3 regions of the Marinomonas posidonica IVIA-Po-181 genome follow, and region 1 is predicted to be linked to each of the others. Evidence: predicted binding sites of a transcription regulator. Region 1 holds the regulator's gene; each other region holds the start of a gene.
The links. The regulator FliA, encoded in region 1, starts transcription of late flagellar genes. The targets are predictions, from matches to a motif close to CTAAAGTTNNNNNNNNNNCNGCCGATA.
Positions count from the first base shown of each region.

Region 2: a site for FliA is predicted at 1,932-1,958, ahead of MAR181_RS14185 (flagellin N-terminal helical domain-containing protein). Genes of this name have one in related genera too.
Region 3: a site for FliA is predicted at 1,253-1,279, ahead of flgM (flagellar biosynthesis anti-sigma factor FlgM). Genes of this name have one in related genera too.

Region 1 is NC_015559.1:912,278-916,335, forward strand. It holds gene flhF (flagellar biosynthesis GTPase FlhF) at 1-654, shown strand, start outside; gene MAR181_RS04225 (RNA polymerase sigma factor FliA) at 751-1,488, shown strand; gene MAR181_RS04230 (chemotaxis response regulator CheY) at 1,544-1,924, shown strand; gene MAR181_RS04235 (protein phosphatase CheZ) at 1,935-2,720, shown strand; gene MAR181_RS04240 (chemotaxis protein CheA) at 2,733-4,058, shown strand, end outside.
Region 2 is NC_015559.1:3,085,742-3,089,799, reverse strand. It holds gene MAR181_RS14185 (flagellin N-terminal helical domain-containing protein) at 2,008-3,039, shown strand; gene MAR181_RS14180 (flagellar protein FlaG) at 3,102-3,521, shown strand; gene fliD (flagellar filament capping protein FliD) at 3,562-4,058, shown strand, end outside.
Region 3 is NC_015559.1:3,106,905-3,110,962, reverse strand. It holds gene MAR181_RS14290 (OsmC family protein) at 1-141, shown strand, start outside; tRNA gene MAR181_RS14285 (tRNA-Arg) at 226-301, opposite strand; gene MAR181_RS14280 (flagella synthesis protein FlgN) at 383-862, opposite strand; gene flgM (flagellar biosynthesis anti-sigma factor FlgM) at 900-1,214, opposite strand; gene flgA (flagellar basal body P-ring formation chaperone FlgA) at 1,328-2,020, opposite strand; gene MAR181_RS14265 (chemotaxis protein CheV) at 2,157-3,086, shown strand; gene MAR181_RS14260 (CheR family methyltransferase) at 3,144-3,980, shown strand.

The DNA.
Region 1 (4,058 bases):
GTGCGTTCCAATGCTTCTGAATTAAGTGGTTGTATTGCCTTTATGGGACCAACAGGCGTTGGTAAGACCACTTCTATTGGTAAGATTGCAGCTCAGCATGTGCTAAAGCATGGTTCGGATGGCGTGGTACTGATTACCACAGATACTTACCGTATTGCCGCCCATGAACAACTGCGCACGTTTGGGCGTATCTTAAATGTGCCAGTTGAAGTGGTAAATGAATATTCGGACTTAAATGAAGTGTTGGCAAAATATGCCCATTATTCTTTAGTTTTGGTCGACACGGCGGGAATGAATCCGCGAGATTCGAATTTGGAACGTCAGTTATTAATGATGAAACGCGCCCGGGCAGGCCTTAAAAAATTGTTGGTGTTGCCTTGTACTAGTCAAAGGCAAGTGTTGAAAACCGTTGTTGATGTTTACTCTCAAGTTCAACTTGATGGTTGTGTGTTAAGCAAACTTGATGAGTCGGCTTCCTTAGGGGAGGCAATAAGTGTGGTGATTGAAGAAGGTTTGCCTGTAGTATATTTGGCAGATGGTCAACGTATACCTGATGATATTGAGCCAGCTCGAGCACATAATTTAATTAGTCGAGCGGTATACACGGCAGAGCACTATAGCCAGCTTTTTGGGTCACTAAAGTATGGTAGTTAGTAAAATTATGTTATTTCTGAAAGCGTTGCGCCAAACTATGTAGTACAGTTTGATTGCGCAACTAACTTAAATGTAAAAGGTTGCTCAAACGATTTTATGCAAACCAAAAGCGGATATAACACCTATTCAAAGAAGGCAACGTTATCGATTGATGCGATTGTTGAGCAGTATGGGTATTTGGTAAAAAAAATTGCCTATCATCTTTTAGCTCGTTTACCGGATAGTGTGGATATAGATGATTTAACTCAAGCTGGCATGATGGGGCTGATAGAAGCCTATAAGCGGTTTGAGTCAAGTAAAGGTGCCAGCTTCGAAACCTATGCCGGTATTCGTATTCGTGGTTCCATTATGGATGAGGTGCGAAAGTCTGATTGGGCACCGAGATCTGTTCGACGTAATGGTCGAGCTGTTACCAATGCTATTAAAGAATTAGAAGCAAAGTTAGGAAGAGATGTGTCCGATATGGAAGTGGCAGCCCATATGGGAATTGGAATGGATGAATATCATGAAATGTTGCATTCATCCATGTCCACTCAGCTGTTTAGCTACGAAGAGATGCTAGACTCTGATACAAACAATTTCGATGGGGCGGAAACAGATAGTGAGAATGCCCCATATTCTTTGGTAGAAGAAAACGGTTTTCAAGGTCAATTGGCCAGCGAAATCGAAAACTTACCAGAGAGAGAAAAGTTAGTTTTATCCTTGTATTACAATGATGAGCTAAACTTAAAGGAGATTGGCGCCGTGTTAGGTGTCAGTGAATCAAGAGTCAGTCAGATCCATAGCCAGGCGGCTATGAGATTACGGTCAAGACTAAGCGATTGGCGAGATTAAATTATGAGTTGTGGAAATATACCTTTGGGGTGTGGAGGTTGCATTGGATAAAAACATGAAGATCCTGATTGTTGATGATTTCTCGACAATGAGACGAATCATTAAAAACTTGTTACGGGATTTAGGGTTTACCAATACAGTTGAAGCGGATGATGGAACGACTGCGTTGCCTATACTTCAAGCTGGTACGATTGATTTCTTAGTAACGGATTGGAATATGCCTGGAATGACGGGTATTGAGCTTTTACGCGCTGTCCGTGCTGATGAAAAATTAAAAAGTATTCCTGTATTGATGGTAACGGCGGAAGCCAAACGTGATCAGATTATTTCGGCCGCACAGGCTGGGGTAAATGGTTATGTTGTGAAGCCCTTCACCGCAGTGGCACTGAAAGAAAAAATTGAAAAGATATTCGAACGAATCGATGCTGCCAAGTAGGGATGTTTAGATGTCAAATGTATTGGGATCTGGAATAGTGGATTTTGAAAAACTTGTAAAAGATGGCGCAGTGGACCTTTTAAACCATATTGAAGTCGGTGATTTCAGTAGTGCGATTAAAATAATCCAGGAATTAAGTGAAGCTCGTCACAACAGCTTTTATAACGAAGTTGGTTATCTGACGCGAAGTTTGCATGATGCTATTCGTGATTTTCAAGTAGACTCTATGGACTTAGCGGCCGGTGAAGGTGCAGATTCTGCTACCAAAATCACTGATGCGTCTGACCGACTAACTTATGTCATCGAAACGACTAGTTCAGCGGCCAATAAAACCATGGATATGGTGGATAGCAGTGTGCCTGTGGCGAGTGAGTTACAGACACAGGCAAGAGAGCTACGCAAAGATTGGGGACGCTTGATACAACGAGACCTCACCCCGCAAGAATTTCGTGATTTGTATAAAAGAATCGATGTGTTTTTAACTTATGCAGATGAAAGTGCGACCACCTTGCATTCTAATTTAAATTCAATCCTTCTTGAGCAAGGCTACCAAGACTTAACTGGTCAGGTAATCTCAAGGGTGAATGAACTGATCCGTGATGTAGAAGAAAAACTTGTGCATCTGGTTGCTGTCGCTGGACGTGTTGACAGTATCTCTGGCATTGAGCATCAAGAGAAAGAGTCTGAACAGGATGATACACGTGGTCATGGCCCGTCTATTAATAAACAAAACAACCCTGAAGTACTGAATAGTCAAGACGAAGTAGACGACTTGCTATCAAGTCTTGGTTTCTAGAAGGAGCTGAGGATGAGTTTCGAAGTCGATGAAGAAATTCTACAGGATTTTTTGGTAGAGGCTGGAGAAATCCTTGAGCAGCTTTCCGAACAATTAGTAGATCTAGAGCAAAATCCAGATGACAAGCCTCTATTGAATGCAATATTTCGAGGTTTTCACACTGTTAAAGGTGGTGCGGGGTTCTTACAGTTAACTGCTTTGGTTGACTGCTGTCACTATGCGGAGAACGTCTTTGACATTCTGAGGAATGGGCAACGTCAGATTGACTCTGAATTGATGGATACGGTATTGCAAGCACTGGATGCTGTTAATGAAATGTTTGATGTTGTTCGTGCTGGCGGAGAGCCTGAGCCTGCAGATCCTGAATTGATTGCTACTTTGAGTACCTATGCGACACCGCCGACGGAAGAAGAGTTGGCTGGCGAAGTAGAGGAAGAAGCTGAAGTGGTAGAGGAATCTGTGCCAGAAGAAGCTGAGGTGGAAACACCTTCATCTGACGATAAACAAGAAAGCGATGCATCTGTTGATATTTCTGATGATGAATTTGAAAACTTATTAGATGCATTAGGCGATGATTCCGCTCCCGAACAAGCCGCTTCTGAAAGTGCTCCAGCAAGTGATGACGACATCACTGAAGACGAATTTGATGCTCTACTTGATCAACTTCATGGTGGTAGTGCGCCAGGTGTAAACGAAGAGGCAAAAGACACAGCTCCACAAGGTAATGATTCAGCACCAGAGTCTGACGAAATTACAGAAGATGAATTTGAGCAACTGCTGGACACTCTTCATGGTGAAAGCGCACCAGGATCTCCGGATGCGGAAGGGGCAGCTGAAAAGCCTGCTGCAGATGCAAAAGATTCGAAGGCAGCACCTAAAGCGGATGGTGCTCCTGCCAACGGGGAATCTGACCTAATTACAGAAGATGAATTTGAGTCTTTATTGGACAGTTTGCAAGCAAAAGAAAGTGAGCAAAAAGCCCAACCAAAGGCTGCAGAAAGCAGTACATCTAAACCTAAGGTTGAGCCTAAAAAGGCTGAGCCAGCGAAACCAAAAGCGGCGCCTAAGCCAAAAGTAGCGGAAGCACCGCCTAAGACAAAAGCAGCGGAAGCACCGCCTAAAGATAAAACAGCCAATGCTCCAGTAACACAAGAAGCCACTGTTCGAGTAGACACCAAGCGTCTTGATGACATCATGAACATGGTGGGTGAGCTGGTGTTGGTTCGTAATCGATTGGTGCGTTTGGGACTGCAAAGTGAAGATGAGTCCATGGGCAAGGCCGTGGCGAATCTGGATGTTGTGACGGGTGATTTGCAAAACGCTGTCATGAAGACCCGT
Region 2 (4,058 bases), 1.7 Mb from region 1:
TTGGTCAATAGATTAAAGATAAATTAGCGGGAAGCTTGAGTGCGAAGTTGATGATGTTCACTGGTGGCTTTGATTAAGCGTTTTTTGTTACGAGTAGTGAATTCTTAAATGAGAGCTCTTTGGCCAGATCAAGATCGTAATCATTCGATTATGAGTGAAAGCATCGAACTCAGTTTTGACCGAGGTTAAAAAGTGAATGCTTTTGGCTTTGGGGGGCTGGGATAGTGAGAGAAGAAATAGATGGATATTTGGAGGGCCTGGATATCTGTTAACAGTGTTTGGGTGGGAATCTCACGTTTATTGTCAGACCTTATTTTCATGAGAGTGATTCTATCTGTGTTGTTATTAGTTTGGTATTACAGAGGGAGCAAGCTCAAGGTAAAAAGTAGATTAGCAAATGACTCCTTTAAATAAAGAATGTTTGAGGTTTAACGGCATTTAGCTTGTCTAAATGATTGCTGTTTGTATTGTGGGATTAATGAATTCGAGTGATATCGAAGGTGGATTTATAGAGAAATTTTAACGAAATGCACGCTCGGAAAGAGCGAAAAATACCTATATCGCAGTGCGCAAAGAGATTGTGTCAGATGACCTGATCTTATGGGGCGGCGAGTCCGAATTTGAAGGCATGAGAAATCTGTCTCAATGGTCTTGATGCTTGCTAATAGTAGCTGCCTTGGGGAGCAAAATAATGGTGTCTTTGATCGCTAGATTTTTGTTTTCTATAAGGTTTTATCTTAATCGCGTCTCAATGTATGTGGGCGTTGATCCGGATAAAGATGCTTTTGCGTAGCGTAAGCAAGTGCTGATGTTATTTGGCAGGGTAGCTTTGTGCCTAAATGCCAAGGGCATGATCATCAAGTGTCGGCTTAGTCGGCAGCATCAGTATATCTGAGTGATAGCAGGCTGCAAGTTGCTTTTTATTTTTGGGTTGTTGCCGGGTTGAGCCTATGAAGGAGCGTTGCTTTTTTTGTTGGTTTGGGTCATGCCTAACTCATAAAACTGCCGCTTACTTTGGTGAAGCTTAGTCTTGTTCGAACAAATTTGGTGAGCTGTCTAAAGGATCCTGTTGATTGTTTTAGTGATTAAGGATGTGGGCAAGGACTTACTGAAATGATGTTTTTCGAATAAGCGGAGAAGCGATATTGCAAGCTTAGTTTTGAGTGATTGCACATAGATAGATTACTAGTCGATTGGTTGATTAATGCAATGCGTATTCTGTGTTCATTGTGAATTAAGTTGTAACCGAGCTGGCTAACTGAATGGCACAAAACTGAGATTTTTAGAGAAAGTGATTTGTTCGCAGCTTCTCTGTAATGGTGTTACTTGCTACTTGATCGTTTTTCGCTGACTTGTGTCAACTCAGTCATCGTGCTGTCAGGTTGAGAGGGGATGTCCCTTATTGGAATTAGTGCGATTAGTGAGATTTTTTATGATAGCTAGGCTGTGAGGTTCGGACTCTAGCTCGTATTTTGGCGGACTAGTTAAGGTCGCTTGGCTAAGTGCTATCGAGTAAATGAATTTGTGTTGCGATAGTCGGTTGTTTTTGCGCCACCTGAGACGGTTTTGATCGCAGTGGTGTTGGCTAAAGCGCGCAAATCGCAATGGCAAGGCATTGCCCCTTCTGAAGGGGTAAAAGGTCGCCGCTTAAAGGGGTGTTTTTTGCCTAAGGTGGTGCTTTTTTGTTGTGCTTAAAAGAATAGGAAGTGTGTGAAAAGGCGTTTCTTTTGGCTGTGCTTTTTATATGTGCACGAATGTGCGCTTTTTTTGGTTTTTTTATCGCTTTATAGCGTTAAAAAGGCATTTTTAGAAAAAAAATCAAATAATTTAATTGTTTTTGTTTTTCTTGTTAAAACAATTAGTTAAGGCATTTTTTTGCCGCTTTGAGGGAGGTTTTTTTCCGCTTTGAGGAAAAAAGATTCCCAAACTGACTAAAGGTTTTCAAAACCTTGTCGAAAACTTTATACGATCTGCTTTTGGCAGCTTTTAAAAAACTAGGAGGCTATAATGGCTCTTTACGTAAATACAAATACTTCGTCAATCAATGCTCAGCGTCAGTTGATGAATTCAAGTAAATCTTTGGATACGTCTTTCCAGCGCTTGTCTTCTGGTTTACGTATTAACAGTGCGGCAGATGATGCGGCAGGCCTTCAGGTTTCTAACCGTTTGACTTCTCAGGTTAATGGTTTGAATCAGGCGGTTCGTAACGCGAATGATGGTATTTCTGTTGCACAAACTGCGGAAGGTGCATTAGACGAAACTACTAATATGTTGCAACGTATGCGTACTTTGTCTATTCAGTCTGCAAACGGTTCTAACTCTGATGATGACCGTAAAGCGCTTCAGCAGGAAGTGACTCAGTTGTCTACTGAGATTGATCGTATCGCTTCGGATACTACCTTTGGTGGACGAGCATTACTTGATGGAAGCTATAATGGTGTTTATCAAGTTGGTGCGGATGCTAATCAAACAATCAGCTTTGACCTAAGTCAAGGTGAAAATCAGGATTATGCCGGTAATGGCGGTTTTACTATGGCTGGTTTGTCCTCTAACGCTGAAGAGGAAGCACAGTACCAAGCAGAAGTGGACAGTTATGATGCCCGAGTAGCTGACTATGAAGCTTCGAAAGCTGCAGCCGAAGCAAATGGTGAGGAGTTTGACGGTACTCCACCAGCAATGCCTGAGCCACCGGCAAGCCGATCAAGCAGCTTTGGTGATACAGAAGAGGGGTTTGGTACTCCGTCTGTAACCTCAATGCAGAATGCTCAAAGTATGATTGATATTTTAGATAATATGATTGCTGCTGTGGGTTCTAAGCGTGCGGAATTGGGTGCGATTCAAAACCGATTGGGTTCCAGTATTAGTAACTTGAGTAATATTTCTGAAAATGTATCGGCTGCACGTTCTCGTGTACGTGATGCTGATTTTGCAGAAGAAACTGCTCAACTTACAAGTTCACAGATTCTACAGCAAGCAAGTTCATCTATCTTGGCTCAAGCGAATCAACGTCCACAAACAGCGTTGTCTCTATTGGGTTAATATAGCGATACAAAAAGCTGGAACCTCGTTCCAGCTTTTGTTTCTTTTAGAGGGCTACTTATATGTCAATTAATTCTAGTGATTTTTCTAAGCAGTCTGTAGGGGTTGTTGCGACTAGACAAGATCAACGTATGGGCGAGCAATTTAGATCGCAGCAGGACGCAGGTGCTAAAACCGTTCAAAATTTGTCCGATAGTAATAAAGCCAATAATCAAAATAAACAAGGATTTACTGGAACTACAAAGATAGATAGAGAGGCCGTTGAGAGTGCGAATCGCAAAATGTCTCAATTAAATGTTCAACTATCATTTGAAATGACCGAAGATCGTAGTAAAAATATTGTTAAGGTATTGGATCAAGCAACCGGTGATGTAGTTCGACAAATGCCGACGGAAGAGTTTCTAAAGATGTCGGAACGAATTGATGCTATTATGAATCAATTAAGTGATGTTAAAGGGACATTGGTTAATAGTGAAGTTTGATTTGTTTTGAGAATAAGCAGTTTTTGCTGGGAGATTTAGTATGGCAATTGGCTCATTGGGTGCAGGTTCAGGAATGGATCTAGAAAGCCTCGTAAGTGATATGGTGAGCGCCAGACGAGATACAAAAGTAAAATTATACCAAGACAAATTAGCAGGCTATGAAGCTGAGCTCTCTGCTCTAGGGACAGTGAGCTCTGCTATCGACAATTTTAAAAATTATGTTAAAGATCTGAATAAAGAAGAGCTTTTTTCAGGTCGTAACGCCGTTATTGAAGGTGATGATGGGACAACATTCTCTGTCACACCTGACAAAACAGCATCGACAGATCAATACTCAATTCAAGTAAATCAGCTAGCCAAAGGTAGCCGATTAATTTCTGATATTTCCTCTTTTTCATCTAGAGATGAAGTCGTCACCTCTTCTGGTGGTAAGTTAAGCCTATCAATTGGTGAAAAAAGCTTTGAGATAGAGGTTAAGCCGGATACAACGTTATCTGGACTTCGGGAGCAAATTAATGCCGAAGGGAAAGATCATGG
Region 3 (4,058 bases), 1.7 Mb from region 1:
GTAACAGGACGAAAGTTAAAAGAAAGTGTTGTGGCCAGAGCTGTGAAGCTGTCTGCTGAAGAGTATTGCTCGGCGTCATTAATGTTAGAGCGCGGTGGTGTGAAGATTGTCCACAGCTTTGAGCTGGTTGAGGCTGACTAGTTTTGTGGCGTTAGATGGTTTAGGAAAAGAGCTGAGAGGCTCTTTTTTTTGGCCAAGAGAGTGGTTCTTTTGTCATGTGTTGAATGGCGTCCTCACCAGGACTCGAACCTGGAATAGCTGCTTAGGAGGCGGCCGGTATATCCTGTTTACCTATGAGGACTCAGTGGTCGAGTGTATTTTAAACCTTAAACGCTTGTGATTACAAACGATAAGTCTTTATCACTTTGATTTATATATGATTTTAAGCTCGACCTAAGGTTTGCTTGCTGCTGATAGGGCGAGTGGAGCCACGAGATGTGTAAACTTTATTTTTAGTGCTATGACCCTGTAAAAGCTCATATAGATGTTTGTTGCGTTTTTGCAGGGTGCTGAGTATTTGAGCGTTAGTGTTGTTTTTTGTTTTGCAGCTTTTGAGAAGTGCTTCGCACTCTTTCATGAGTAAACGAACCTCATCCATCGAGCTATCTTGTAATTTTAGCCAGCTTTTGAATTCTTCTTCAGTCGGATTTTTACGATCAACCACATCAAATTTAACCAGAACCTTGATGCGTTTTTCATTTAGTTCATTCATTTCATCAAGTAGAGTTTGTTTTTTTTCTGCTAATGCAATGATGTTTTCGCTGTTCTGTTCGCCGTAAGCAGAGCGTTCTTCATCAAGAAGTTGAGACAGTTCAATTAAAATGCCTTTGCTTTTGATGAAGATGGGGGCGATGGGGATCATAGAATAAGCCCTTTATAGGCTGTGTAGGGCACGCTGGTTAAAATAGCGTGTCCATAGAAGCCATATTGTTAGCTAGTTTTTGGGTGTCAATCTTATATTCACCCGCTGCAATGGCGTTTTTAATTTGCTCAACTTTATCCATATCAACATCTGGTAAGTTATTCAGTTTAGCTTGTTGATTTTGTAGCGTTTGAGCTGTTCCGCTAAGTTTTACTGTGTCTTCCGCCAGTGTGCCACCACTTTGCACACCGCCTTTTTGTTCAGTCGCACCAGCGGCCGCATCGTCTTTATGCGTGCGCTCACTTTTGTTTATAGTGCTCTGATTTGATAGACCTGTTAAATGAATTGCCATTGGGTTTTTCCGCCCTTAAATGATTTGCCTGTCTATGATTTCGGCTGGGTCTACGAAAACTTTAGTCAATTACCTTAGAAAAAGGAAATTTATATTCGCCGAGTTGTATATACTCAATAGTTTACAAGAACCTCACTGTCAGTTACAACTTTAGCGTATACAATTCGTCCAGAACTTGCGTTTTTTACGCGAATTTGTTGACCTTTAACGCCATTCTCTAGCGCGACACCATTCATACGAACAGTAATGGTGCCACTACTGGCTGTGATTTGAATGGCGTCACCTTTTTTTATTAGGGTGGGAAGACGCGTTAAATTATCCGTGATGAAGGTGTTGAGACGAATGTTGCGGGAAGCGATCAGTCCATAGGGTGGTTTTTGTTGAGTATAAACTTGGCCTCTTAGGTCTGCTATATCCACTTCACCCGTGTCGGTATTAGATTGAGAGATAATTTGACCGCGATTGATCGGTGTGATGGCACGAATGGCTGGAATGCTGATTGATTGAATGGCGGGCAGATAGGACTTCCAAACTGGATCAGGGCAACTGATTTCATAGTTGGTTCGTTTTCGAGCTTCTGGTCGTTGATTTTGAATGCTAATTTGATTGTCTTTGCAATCAGGTAGGTAATTTAGAGATGCAAGATTGTTCAGTTTTATGGTTATGGTTGCGTGGGGATAAACCTCGGACAAGCGAGGAATTTCCACTTGACTAATGAAGCGATTAACTATTTCTTCAAGCGCCTGAGCGTAAGTAAAGTGGGGTTGAAGACAAATAAAGGCTATTAAAAGCCTTGAGATTCGCATGATGAACACTCTTTGTTTATGATTTCGTTATGAATAAGTTAGTAAATTGTTGATATTCACTCTATCATTGGTGAATGCATTTTAACAATTTTGAGGGGTTACCTCATTATGCAGTTTATACATTTTGGAGGCGTATATGGCTGGGGTTTTAGATACTGTCAATCAACGTACACAGCTGGTCGGGGAAAATAGACTTGAGTTGTTGCTGTTTCGCTTGAATGGTAAGCAAATTTACGGCATCAATGTCTTTAAAGTAAAGGAAGTTCTTCAGTGTCCTAAACTTACCACTATGCCTCATAGTTCACCTGTGGTTCGTGGTGTTGCACACATTCGTGGTGGAACCATTCCAATATTGGATTTGGGTTTGGCAACGGGGGCAAGTCCAATAGAAAACATCAGCCAGTGCTTTGTGATCATTACGGAATATAACCGTCGTATTCAAGGATTCTTGGTACGTGGTGTTGAACGTATTGTGAATATGAACTGGAGTGATATTCAGCCACCACCAAAAGGCCTATCAAATGATAATTATTTGACGGCGGTTTGTCAGGTTGACAAAGAGATGGTGGAGATCATTGATGTGGAGCAAATTCTTTCTGAAGTGGCGCCAATGCGACAAGATATCTCAGAAGGTATTGTGGATTCGGGGACACAAGAGAATGCGAAAAAACATCACATTCTTATTGTGGATGATTCATCAGTTGCTCGAAAACAAATCAAACGTTGTATGGAACAAGTTGGTTTTGCAACCACGGTTTTATGCGATGGTCGAGAAGCACTTGAGTTTTTACAGAATTTGGTCGCTGAAGGTAAAGATGTAACAGAAGAATTTTCTATGGTGATTTCGGATATTGAAATGCCAGAAATGGATGGTTACACCTTAACAACAGCGATTCGAAATGACAGTCGATTGCAGGATTTATTCATTCTTCTACACACTTCCTTAAGTGGTGTCTTTAACGAAGCCATGGTGAAGAAAGTAGGTGCAGATGGTTTCTTGGCCAAGTTCCAGCCGGATGAGCTGGCACGTTTGGCGATTGAAACAGTACAAGTGCAATCTGAGTAACGTAATGGATTGGGACGAGCTGAGCTCGTCCTTTAGTCTGCTTATTATGGAGTTTTAATGCTCAGCAGTACAAACACAATCACCCCAGCTGGCTATGGTCGCTTTAGGGAATATCTACAGAAAGTGTGTGGAATATCTTTAAGTGATAATAAGCAATATTTGGTGGCAAGCCGATTAGGTAAGATTTTAGAAAGAGAAAATTTTTCTAAAATAGAGCAGTTGGTAGACGCGCTTGATAGACCAATGAATGCTAAGCTAAAGGAAGAAGTCATCAACGCGATGACCACTAACGAGACCTTATGGTTTCGCGATACACATCCTTTTACCATCCTTCGTGAGAAAGTCCTGCCAGAAATGACGGGGGCTCCCTTGCGTATTTGGTCTGCGGCTTCATCAACAGGTCAAGAGCCTTATTCCATTAGTATGGTCATTGAAGAGTTTAAGAATGCTCGCCCTGGCGTATTGAAACCTGGGGAAAGGATTGTTGCGACAGACATTTGTACCAATATTTTGCAGCACGCAAAACAGGGTGAGTATGATAGTTTGGCGATTGCTCGTGGTTTAGGACCAGACTTACAAGGTCGCTACTTTGATAAATTAGATGATTCGACTTGGAAGATTAAAAGTCACCTGAGTTCTCGTGTGGATTTTAAGTATCTGAATTTGATTGATTCGTTTGCCGGATTGGGAAAATTTGATGTGATTTTTTGCCGCAATGTGCTCATTTATTTTACGGTGGATTTGAAGCAGGATATTTTACGAAGAATGCATGCCTCCCTTAAACCAGGTGGGTATTTATTTCTTGGCGGTTCTGAAGCCTTGAGTGGGTTGTCAGATTATTTTGAAATAGTGCAATGTCATCCTGGGATTGTCTATAAAGCCAAGCCGCGTTAGACCTTCTTTCATTGGAATATGAAAAGCCCATCTTAGACCTTAGGATGGGCTTTTTTTGTTTTTATAGCCTATCTTTTA